2 regions of the Streptomyces sp. NPDC059455 genome follow, and region 1 is predicted to be linked to the other one. Evidence: riboswitches for the same ligand, from Rfam matches in the RefSeq annotation. Region 1 holds a riboswitch; the other holds the start of a gene.
What was found. Region 1 has a riboswitch for thiamine pyrophosphate ahead of ACFXB5_RS13950 (thiamine ABC transporter substrate binding subunit). Riboswitches for the same ligand answer to the same signal wherever they lie in the genome.
Positions count from the first base shown of each region.

Region 1 (5,661 bases):
GATGAACGACTCTTCCTGGGGGGCCCCACCAAGCGCCGGACTCCGGGGACCGGGCGGTCAGGGCACCTCCCCTGGCTATGGCTGGGAGGTGCCCACTTCTTCGGCGGGTCCCGCGCACGAGGTGGGTGAGGCGGCGCAAACTCGCCCCATGCCCACCGTGCCCCACGCAGGCGACGACTCCGGCGAGGCCGCCGACCGTGACCGGGGGGCCGCTCGGCTGAGCGGCCCCCTCTTCCGCGACGAGCGGGAGCCGCAGCCCGGCCCCCGGCAGCCCGCCGGGCGCCGGCCGACGCCCCCCGACCCCGCGCCCGACCCGGCCTCCGACGGCGCGCGCGGCGCCGGAGCCGGGCAGGGCAAGAAGAGCGCGGGCCGGAATCTGCGCGCCGCGATAGGGGTGGGCATCGGCCTCGGTGTGATCATCTTGGCCTCGCTCTTCATCTACAAGCCCGTGTTCGTCGGCGTGGTGGCGGTCGCGGTGGTGGTCGGGCTCTGGGAGCTGACCTCGCGGCTGACCGAGCGCAAGGACATCCGGGTCCCCCTGGTGCCGCTCGCCGTCGGCGGGGTCGCCATGGTCGTCGCCGGCTATGTGCGCGGCGCCCAGGGCGCGGTGGTCGCGGTCGCCCTTACGGCGCTCGCGGTGCTGGTCTGGCGGATGACCGAGCCGCCCGACAACTACCTCAGGGATGTCACGGCGGGCGTCTTCGCCGCTTTCTACGTGCCGTTTCTGGCCACTTTCGTGGCGCTCATGCTCGACACCGACGACGGCCCGTGGCGGGTCCTGACCTTCCTGCTGCTGACCGTGGTCAGCGACACGGGTGCGTACGCGGTGGGCTGGCGCTTCGGCAAGCATCCGCTGGCCCCGCGCATCAGCCCCGGCAAGACCCGCGAGGGGCTGCTGGGCGCGGTGGCCTTCGCGATGGTCGCGGGCGCCCTGTGCATGCAGTACCTCATCGACGACGGCGTCTGGTGGCAGGGCCTGCTGCTCGGCCTCGTCGCCGCGGTCAGCGCGACCCTCGGCGACCTCGGCGAATCCATGATCAAGCGCGATCTCGGCATCAAGGACATGGGCAAACTGCTGCCCGGCCATGGCGGGATCATGGACCGGCTCGACTCGCTGCTGCCCACCGCCCCGGTGGTGTGGCTGCTGCTGGTGATCTTCGTGGGTGGCGGCTGACCACGCCCGCCCACGGGCCCCGCGCCCCTCCCGGCGCGGGGCCCTTCGTACGTCTGCGACACTGGGAAAACCATGCCTAAGCCCGGAGAACTCACCTTTGTCGCGCCGCGTGGGGCCAAGAAGCCCCCGCGGCATCTTGCCGACCTCACACCCGCCGAGCGCCGGGAGGCCGTCGCCGCCCTCGAGGAGAAGCCCTTCCGGGCAGGTCAGGTGTCGCGTCACTACTTCGTGCGCTATGCCGACGACCCCGCTCAATGGACCGACATTCCGGCCGCCGCGCGCGAGAAGCTGGCCGCCGGGCTGCTGCCGGATCTGATGAGCGTGGTGCGGCACATCAGCTGTGACGACGACACCACGCGCAAGACGCTGTGGCGACTGTTCGACGGCACGCTCGTGGAGTCCGTTCTGATGCGTTACCCGGACCGGGTCACCATGTGCATCAGCTCACAGGCGGGCTGCGGGATGAACTGCCCGTTCTGTGCCACCGGGCAGGCGGGACTGGACCGCAATCTGTCCACCGCCGAGATCGTGCACCAGATCGTCGACGGGATGCGGGCCCTCCGGGACGGGGAGATCCCCGGCGGCCCGGCCCGGCTGTCCAACATCGTCTTCATGGGCATGGGCGAGCCGCTGGCCAACTACAACCGTGTCGTCGGCGCCATCCGTCGGCTCACCGACCCCGAGCCCGACGGCCTCGGCCTCTCGCAGCGCGGTATCACCGTCTCCACCGTCGGCCTCGTCCCGGCGATGCTGCGGTTCGCCGACGAGGGCTTCAAGTGCCGCCTCGCGGTGTCGCTGCACGCGCCCGACGACGAGCTGCGCGACACGCTCGTGCCGGTCAACACCCGCTGGAAGGTGCGCGAGGTCCTGGACGCCGCGTGGGAGTACGCGGAGAAGTCCGGCCGCCGGATCTCCATCGAGTACGCGCTGATCAAGGACATCAACGACCAGGCATGGCGCGCCGATCTGCTCGGCCGGCTGCTCAAGAGCCACCGGGTGCATGTGAACCTCATCCCGCTCAACCCGACGCCCGGCTCCAAGTGGACGGCGTCCCGGCCCGAGGACGAGAAGGCGTTCGTGGCGGCCCTGGAGGCCCATGGGGTGCCGGTGACCGTCCGGGACACCCGGGGCCAGGAGATCGACGGGGCCTGCGGACAGCTGGCGGCTTCGGAGCGCTGAGCACCGGCTGATACGGTGCCTGGGCATCGTTGCATCATGTGATCGTCATAGAAGTGAACGTCCGTACAAGTGAACATTCCGACAGGGGAGCGCTCAGAGCGCTGAGAGTGCGGCACGGCCGCAGACCCTCGGACCTGATCCGGGTCATACCGGCGTAGGGAGTCAGCATCACCATGAACAGCCAGCTTCGGCGTGCCATCTCGGCCGCCCTCCTCGGCTCACTGGCCCTGAGCGCGCTCGTCGGCTGCGGCGAGGACACCAAGAGCGGCTCGGACTCCAAGACGGTCACCCTGGTCACGCATGACTCGTTCGCGGCCTCCAAGGCGGTCCTCAAGGAGTTCACCAAGGAGACCGGCTACAAGGTGCGCGTGCAGGCCGGGGGCGACGCCGGAGCCGCCGTCAACCAGGCGATCCTGTCCAAGGGCCACCCTCAGGGCGATGTGTTCTTCGGCGTCGACAACACCCTCCTCTCCCGCGCGCTCGACAACGACCTGTTCACCCCCTACACGGCGAAGGGGCTCGACAAGGTCCCGGCGGCCCTTCAGCTCGACCGGGCCGAGCACCGCGTCACCCCCGTCGACTTCGGCGACATCTGCGTCAACTACGACCGGAAGTACTTCGCCGACAAGAAGCTGTCGCCGCCCCGGACGCTGGACGATCTGACCAAGCCCGCCTACAAGAACCTCCTCGTCACCGAGAACGCCGCCACCTCGTCCCCCGGTCTCGGCTTCCTCCTCGCCACGGCCGCGAAGTACGGCGACGACGGCTGGAAGGGCTACTGGAAGAAGCTGCGGGCCAATGGCGTCGAGGTCGTCGACGGCTGGGAGCAGGCGTATTACGACCGGTTCTCCGGCTCGGCCGGCGGCGGCAAGGGCGACCGGCCGCTCGTCGTCTCCTACGCCTCCAGCCCGCCGGCCGAGGTGGCCGATGCCAAGAGCAAGCCCGCGAAAGCCCCCACCGGGGTCGCGACGGGCACCTGCTTCCGGCAGGTGGAGTTCGCCGGACTGCTGAACGGCGCCGGCAACACCAAGGGCGGCAAGGCGCTGCTGGACTTCCTGCTGAGCAAGCGGTTCCAGGAGGACGTCCCGCTGAACATGTACGTCAACCCGGCGCGCGAGGACGCCAAGCTGCCGGAGCTGTTCACCCGATACGGGGTCAGGATCGCCGACTCGGCCACCCTGGCTCCGCAGAAGATCGCCAAGAACCGTGAGCCGTGGGTCAAGACATGGTCCTCGCTGGTCCTGTAGAGCCCCGCGAGAACCGTAAGAAGGCCGACGGCCACCGTAAGGCCGAGAGGGGCGAGGGCGGAGGCCGTCGCGCGATCGCTCTCCGGCTCGCCCTGATGGCGGTGCCGCTCGCCTTCTTCGCGGTCTTCTTCGCCTATCCCGTGGCCGCCATCGTCACCCGGGGGCTGCGCGCCGACGGGCGGTGGCGGTTCGGCCGGATCGCCGAGGTGGTGACCGATCCGGCGACGCTGGACGTCCTGTGGTTCACCTGCTGGCAGGCGGTCGCGTCGACCGCCCTCACGCTCGCGGTGGCGCTGCCCGGTGCCTATGTCGTCGCCCGCTTCGACTTTCCCGGCAAGGGGCTGCTGCGGGCCGTGGTGACCGTGCCGTTCGTCCTGCCGACCGTGGTCGCCGGATCGGCCTTCCTGGCACTGCTCGGCCGGGGCGGGCTGCTGGACGAGCTGTGGGGGGTGCGGCTGGACACCTCCGTCTGGGCGATCCTCCTGGCCCATGTCTTCTTCAACTACGCGGTCGTCGTCAGGACCGTGGGCGGGCTGTGGGCCCAGCTCGACCCGCGCCAGGAGGAGGCCGCGCGGGTGCTCGGCGCGAGCCGGCTGTCGGCCTGGCGCCGGGTGACGCTGCCCGCGCTGGCCCCCGCCGTGGCCGCGGCCGCGCTGATGGTGTTCCTGTTCACCTTCACCTCCTTCGGCGTGATCCAGATCCTGGGCGGCCCCCGCTACGCCACCCTGGAGGTGGCGATCTACCGGGAGACCGCGCAGCTGCTCGACCTCCCCACGGCCGCGGTGCTGACCCTTCTCCAGTTCGCCGCTGTCGCGGCCGTGTTGGCCCTGCACGCGTGGACCGTAAGGCGCCGAGAGAGCGCCCTGCGGCTCGTCGACCCGGGCCGCACCGTGCGCCGCCCGAAGGGCCCGGCCCAGTGGGCGCTGCTGTGGGGCGTGCTGGCGGTGGTCGCGCTGCTGATCGTGACACCGCTCGCGGTGCTGGTGGAGCGCTCGCTGAACGGCCCGGACGGCTACGGCTTCACCTACTACGAGGCGCTGCGGTCGGCCGCCGACAGCGGGGGCACCTTCTTCGTGGCTCCCATGGAGGCCGTCGGGAACTCCCTGTGGTACGCGGCGGTCGCCACCGTCTTCGCCCTGGTCGTGGGCGGTCTCGCCGCCGCGGCGCTCACCCGTAAGGCGGGCATGCTGGTACGGGGCTTCGACGCGCTGCTGATGCTGCCGCTGGGCACCTCGGCCGTCACGGTGGGGTTCGGGTTCCTGATCGCCCTGGACGAGCCCCCGCTGGATCTGCGCGCCTCCTGGATCCTGGTGCCGCTCGCCCAGGCCCTGGTGGGCGTGCCCTTCGTCGTACGGACCATGCTGCCGGTGCTGCGGGCGGTGGACCACCGGCTCCGGGAGGCGGCGGCCGTGCTCGGGGCGTCCCCGTGGCGGGTCTGGCGGGAGGTGGACCTGCCGCTGGTCGGGCGGGCCGTGGCGGTCGCGGCGGGCTTCGCGTTCGCCGTGTCCCTGGGCGAGTTCGGGGCGACCGTCTTCATCGCGCGCCCCGACCATCCGACCCTCCCGGTGGCCATCGCCCGCTTCCTGGGCCGGGCCGGTCAGCTCACCTACGGGCAGGCGATGGCCCTGAGCACGATCCTGATGCTGGTCTGCGCCGGATCGCTGCTGGCGCTCGAGCGCATCCGCACCGACCGTTCCGGAGAGTTCTGAATGACGCTGCTGCGACTGGACGAGGTGACCGTAAGGTTCGGCCGGCGCGACGCGCTGGACGCCGTGGACCTGGAGGTCGCCGAGCACGAGACGGTCTGTGTGCTGGGCCCGAGCGGAAGCGGTAAGTCCACCATGCTGCGTGCGGTGGCCGGGCTGCAGCGCCCCGACGCCGGCCGGGTGTGGCTCGCCGGACGCGACCAGAGCGGGGTGCCCACGCACCGGCGCGGCGTGGGGCTGATGTTCCAGGACCACCAGCTCTTCCCGCAGCGGGACGTGGGCGGCAACGTCGCCTTCGGGCTGCGGATGCGCAAGGTGGGTCGCGCGGAGGCGGATCGCCGGGTCGCCGAACTGC
Region 1 is NZ_JBHYVB010000031.1:49,531-55,191, reverse strand. Features, by position in the region: gene frr (ribosome recycling factor) at 1-2, shown strand, start outside; gene ACFXB5_RS13960 (phosphatidate cytidylyltransferase) at 2-1,174, shown strand; gene rlmN (23S rRNA (adenine(2503)-C(2))-methyltransferase RlmN) at 1,247-2,353, shown strand; TPP riboswitch at 2,427-2,531, shown strand; gene ACFXB5_RS13950 (thiamine ABC transporter substrate binding subunit) at 2,527-3,600, shown strand; gene ACFXB5_RS13945 (ABC transporter permease) at 3,696-5,309, shown strand; gene ACFXB5_RS13940 (ABC transporter ATP-binding protein) at 5,310-5,661, shown strand, end outside.

Region 2 (5,661 bases), on a different contig from region 1:
TCCGGTGTTGCTTCTTCAGTTGTTGCGCGTGATTCCGTCCGAACCGACCTCAGTACTTGTGTCGGCCGCCCGGGTAACGGACCGGCTTACGGCACTCCGGCGCGTCCTCAGGCGCGGGCTCGCCGCCGAGCGCGTAACACAAGGCGGCATGCAACTGCTCTGCCTCCGCCACCGTCAGCACCAGCGGCGCAAGCGCGAGGTGCTTTCCGCAGCGGGCCACTGCCAGAGGCAGCACAAGGTGGCCGTCCTCTTCACGGCGCAGACCCAGCCCCGGCACGGGACCGACGTGCCACTCCTTCGAGGCCCCGGGCAGAGCCCTACTCATTCGGCCTCCCGCCCTCATGCGCAGAAGGGCCATCGGGGCGATCGTCCGGCTCACCGTCAGATAAGGCGGGCAGCCGCCCACCCCGGCTCTCGGCGACCCTCAGTGTGTCCCGCAGCCCTTCACACAGGCGCTTGACCAAGAACCGCATCTCAACCTCGCCCGCTTGGGGATCAGCAAGCAACATGCCCGCGCGACCCAGGAGTTCGGATGCAGTGTGGAGTTGTACTGCCTCCATCTCGTCAGCCAGTTGCGACAGCGGACTGTCGCTGTCATCCGTCACCAGGTAACAGGGCCGCCCTGCCGTGTTCGGCCACGGCAGTAAACGAGGCCGCTTATGCATCGTGTGGTCACGTTGCCGGGCTTCCCTCGCGTTCACGACACGGACCGCCGTCTCTGATCACATCTGCCGAGACCCTCCCGGCAGGGTGACCCGAGGTTGCACCCCAGGTCCCGGCCGTCGCTCCCCCCTCTTGGGGACCCCCCTCGTGGGTACACTCGCGAGACGAGAGGGCACACAGATCAGAACGAAGATCGGACCAGAAGAGACGTAGGTCAATCACGATGGGGAAGTGAGATGACCGAAGCTGCACCGACACCGGCAGCTCTGCCGCCTCATGTACTAGAGCGCGCGGACGTGCGGTCGGCGATCGCCAACCACGACTTCGGCGAAGTCTTCAGACTGGCCAAGATCCACGGAAACATCAGCTACGCCAAGATCGCCGAGGCCGTCGGCTACAAGCGCGAGCACATCGGCAAAATGGCCCGGCCCGATACCGACGGCAAGGGCGTTCGCCCACGGATCACTCAGTTCCACAAGATCCTTGAAGTGGTGGACGGTCTCCGCATCCCCGGTCACCTCGCGGGAGTCGCCCCGCGCCCCTGGGAGCTGGAGCGACCCGCCAGGACCACTCACCTGGAAGATCCAAGCACCCTGATCTCACAGGGGGGCGCTGGCATCTGGGACATCGCGGAGATGCTGCGACGCACGGAGATGTCCAGCATCAACAGCGCGGCCCTGGAATCGATCGAGGAAGGCATCGACCAACTGGCCCGTGCCTACCCCTACGCCGATGCCGACTACCTGCACGACCGCACCCGGAACGGCTTGCAATACGTCACCAAGCAGCTCGAAGGCCGGATGACCCTCCGCCAGCACCGGGAACTCCTCGTGGACACCGGATGGCTGTTCCTGCTGAACGCGTGCGTCCAGTACGACCGGGGCCAGCGCGAGGCCGCCAATCTCAGCAAGGCCGCCGCACTCCGGATAGGCGAGGAGGCAGGGCACAGCGAGATCAAGGCTTGGGCGTGGGAGATCGAAGCGTGGTTCGCCCTGACACAGAGCCGTTGGCAAGACATGCTCGATGCTGTCGAGGCCGGGCACACGGCGGACCAGACACACTCTGTCGGCGTCCAGCTCTACGCCCACAAGGCACGCGCCGCCGCGCGCATGGGAGACGCCCGACTCGTCCGCCAGTCCCTCGACGCCGGGCGTGCCAGGTTGGACCGACTTCCCAGGCCGGACCATCCGGAACATCACTTCATCATTGACCCGGATAAGTGGGACTTCTACGAGATGGACGCGTACCGTCTCCTCGGAGACGACGAGCGCGCCGCCACCCACGCCCGGTCAGTGATCCGCATCAGCACCGGCCCCAACGGCACCGAGATCTCACCGATGCGCGCCGCAGAAGCCCGCCTCACGCTCGGAGTCGCCGCCGCCCGCACGGGCGAGATCGAAGAAGCCATCGGCATGGGCACGACGGCCCTCGAAGCCGACCGCAAGTCCCTCCCGTCTCTGCTTTTAGTCGCCGACGAGTTGGACAAGGAACTGCGCGCCAGGTACCCGCGCGAGGCCGCTGCCCGTGACTTCCACGAGCAGATCATGACCATCAAACGAGGCACCGCCAGACCCGAGCTTCCATTCTGAACTCGACACACATGATCCGGGCCCCGCATCCTCATGGAGCGGGGCCCGGACCGTGTTGTGCGATCTCGTGGTGGGGACACAGTGAGCGATGGGAGCCGTAGGAAGCCTCCACCGCTCACTGGCACGGGCAGGAGATCAATCCGCTAGCGGCAGGTACACGCGGTTCCCCGCAGCCGCGAACTCCCTGGACTTCTGGAGCATCCCCGCCTCGATCTCCTCGGGCGTCGCGTCGGCGTCGCCGCCGAACTGCTCTGTGATGCTTCTGCTAATTTTCATCGAGCAGAACTTCGGCCCGCACATCGAGCAGAAGTGCGCCGTCTTGGCCGGCTCCGCCGGGAGCGTCTCGTCGTGGAAGGAGCGGGCCGTGTCCGGGTCGAGGGCCAGGTTGAACTGGTCCTCCCAGCGGAATTCGAAGCGCGCGTCGGAGAGCGCGTCGTCCCAGGCCTGGGCGTCCGGATGGCCCTTGGCCAGGTCGGCCGCGTGCGCGGCGATCTTGTAGGTGATCACGCCGGTCTTGACGTCATCGCGGTCCGGCAGGCCCAGGTGCTCCTTGGGGGTGACGTAGCAGAGCATCGCCGTGCCCCACCAGGCGATCATCGCGGCGCCGATGCCCGAGGTGATGTGGTCGTAGGCGGGGGCGATATCGGTGGTGAGGGGGCCCAGGGTGTAGAAGGGGGCCTCCTCGCAGACCTCCTGCTGGAGGTCGACGTTTTCCTTGATCTTGTGCATCGGGACATGGCCCGGGCCTTCGATCATCGTCTGGACGCCATGCTCCTTGGCGATCCGGTTGAGCTCGCCGAGGGTGCGCAACTCCGCGAACTGCGCCTCGTCGTTGGCGTCGGCGATCGACCCCGGGCGCAGTCCGTCGCCCAGCGAGTAGGTGACGTCATACGCCGCGAGGATCTCGCACAGCTCCTCGAAGTGGGTGTAGAGGAAGGACTCCTGGTGGTGGGCGAGGCACCAGGCCGCCATGATGGAGCCGCCGCGGGAGACGATGCCGGTCTTGCGGCGGGCGGTCAGGGGGACGTACGGCAGCCGGACGCCGGCGTGGACGGTCATGTAGTCGACGCCCTGTTCGGCCTGTTCGATGACCGTGTCCTTGTAGATCTCCCAGGTCAGCTCCTCGGCCTTGCCGTCGACCTTCTCCAGCGCCTGATAGAGCGGCACGGTGCCGATGGGGACCGGGGAGTTGCGCAGCACCCATTCTCTTGTGGTGTGGATGTTGCGGCCGGTCGAGAGGTCCATGACCGTGTCGGCGCCCCAGCGGGTCGCCCAGGTCATCTTCTCGACCTCCTCCTCGATGGAGGAGGTGACGGCGGAGTTGCCGATGTTGGCGTTGACCTTCACCAGGAACCGCTTGCCGATGATCATCGGCTCGATCTCCGGATGGTTCACATTGGCCGGGAGGACGGCGCGGCCCGCCGCGATCTCCTCCCGGACCACCTCGGGGGAGACGTTCTCGCGGATCGCCACGTACTCCATCTCCGCCGTGATCTCGCCCCGCCGCGCATAGGCGAGTTGGGTCACGGGGGCGCCCGGGCGGCCGCGGCGCGGCTGGCGCGGACGGCCGGGGAAGACCGCGTCGAGATTGCGCAGTCCGCCGCGGGGCGAGGTGTGCTTGAGCCCGTCGTCCTCGGGGCGGACGGGACGGCCCGCGTACTCCTCGGTGTCGCCGCGGGCGACGATCCAGTTCTGCCGCAGCGGCGCCAGGCCGCGGCGGACATCCGTTTCGATGGTGGGGTCGGTGTATGGGCCGGAGGTGTCGTACAGCGTCACGTCCTGGCCGTTGGTGAGGTGCACGCGGCGGACCGGGACCTGGAGGTCCGGGCGCGAACCCGTGACATATCCCTTATGCCAGCCGAATTCGGCCGTCTCGGCGCGCGATGATGCATCCTGCTGAGTCATGAGACCCACTCCCTACGCCGGCATTACCCGGTAACAGGTTCAGCGGTCGGCGCAGCTTCAGCGTCAGCGCCCTCTCAGCCCGGTGCTCCGAGCTCCCGCGATTGCAAAGGTTCGGCACCACGCTAACGGTTTATCCACAGCGCTGAACAGGGGGCCCACGTCTCTTGCGATGATGCGGTCGTGACCACCATCCAGCAGGACCACCCGCCCGAGCAGCCCCACCGCTCCGATCAGGCGCAGGGCCACGGCCACGGACATTCCCATGGCCACTCCCATGGCCATGGCCCCGCCACCCCTGTCTCCGCGCGTCTCCGCAAGATCATCGCGGCGGTGCTCATCCCCTTCACCGTCGCCGTCGTGGCCGGTCTGATCGTGCTCTGGCCGGGCGGCACGCCCGACCACAAGGCGCACGGCCGCAGCGGTCTCGGCTTCGACCAGACGACCGTGGCCGGACGGGTGGTGAAGATCGAGGAGGTGAACTGCGCCGATGTGAACGCCCAGCCGCAGGCGCCCACCGAGCCCGGCCAGGGCGGCGCCGCCCAGAGCGGCGCCCCCGGGCAAAGCGGGAGCCCGGGGCAGGGCGGGAAGAAGAGCGTCTGCGAGAAGGCCACGATCGAGGTCACCTCGGGCAAGGACAAGGGCCGCACGTTCCCCGAAATCGTCCAGCCCAACGCCTCGCGCCACTTGAGCGCCGGGCAGGAGCTGAAGCTGGCGTACGCCCCCAAGGCGCCCAAGGAACTGCAGTACTCCGTGTCCGACGTCGACCGGTCGCTGCCGATGGCGCTGCTGGCGGGGCTGTTCGCGCTCGCGGTCGTGGCGGTGGGGCGGCTGCGCGGGGTGTTCGCGCTGGTGGCGCTGGCGATCAGCTTCGGGGTGCTGACGCTGTTCATCCTCCCGGCGATACTCCAGGGTTCCAATCCGCTGGTGGTCGCGGTCGTCGGGGGTAGCGCGATCATGCTCCTCGCGCTGTACATGTGCCATGGGCTGACGGCGCGTACATCGGTCGCCGTGCTCGGCACGCTGGTGTCACTGCTGCTGATCGGGGTGCTGGGCTCGTTGTTCATCAGCTGGGCGAGCCTGACCGGCAACACGGACGACCAGACCGGGCTGGTGCACGGCCTCTATCCGAACATCGAGATACGAGGGCTGCTGCTCGCGGGCGTGATCATCGGCTCGCTCGGCGTGCTGGACGATGTGACGGTCACCCAGACCTCGGCGGTGTGGGAGCTGAGGGAAGCGGACCCGAGCACGTCCCGGCGCAAGCTCTACGGGGCGGCGATGCGGATCGGGCGGGACCACATCGCCTCCGTCGTGAACACCCTGGTGCTGGCGTACGCGGGCGCGTCGCTTCCGCTGCTGTTGCTGTTCTCCATCGCGGACAGCGGGGTGGGCACGGTCGCCACGAGCGAGATCGTCGCGGAGGAGATCGTACGGACGCTGGTGGGCAGCATCGGGCTCGTCGCCTCGGTGCCGGTGACCACCGCGCTGGCCGTGCTCGTGGTCT
Region 2 is NZ_JBHYVB010000077.1:33,514-39,174, forward strand. Features, by position in the region: gene ACFXB5_RS25795 (hypothetical protein) at 50-325, opposite strand; gene ACFXB5_RS25800 (tetratricopeptide repeat protein) at 900-2,252, shown strand; gene thiC (phosphomethylpyrimidine synthase ThiC) at 2,388-4,157, opposite strand; TPP riboswitch at 4,150-4,266, opposite strand; gene ACFXB5_RS25810 (YibE/F family protein) at 4,338-5,661, shown strand, end outside.
Region 2: linked by a shared signal. The riboswitch ahead of thiC (phosphomethylpyrimidine synthase ThiC) and the one ahead of ACFXB5_RS13950 (thiamine ABC transporter substrate binding subunit) in region 1 are both predicted to bind thiamine pyrophosphate.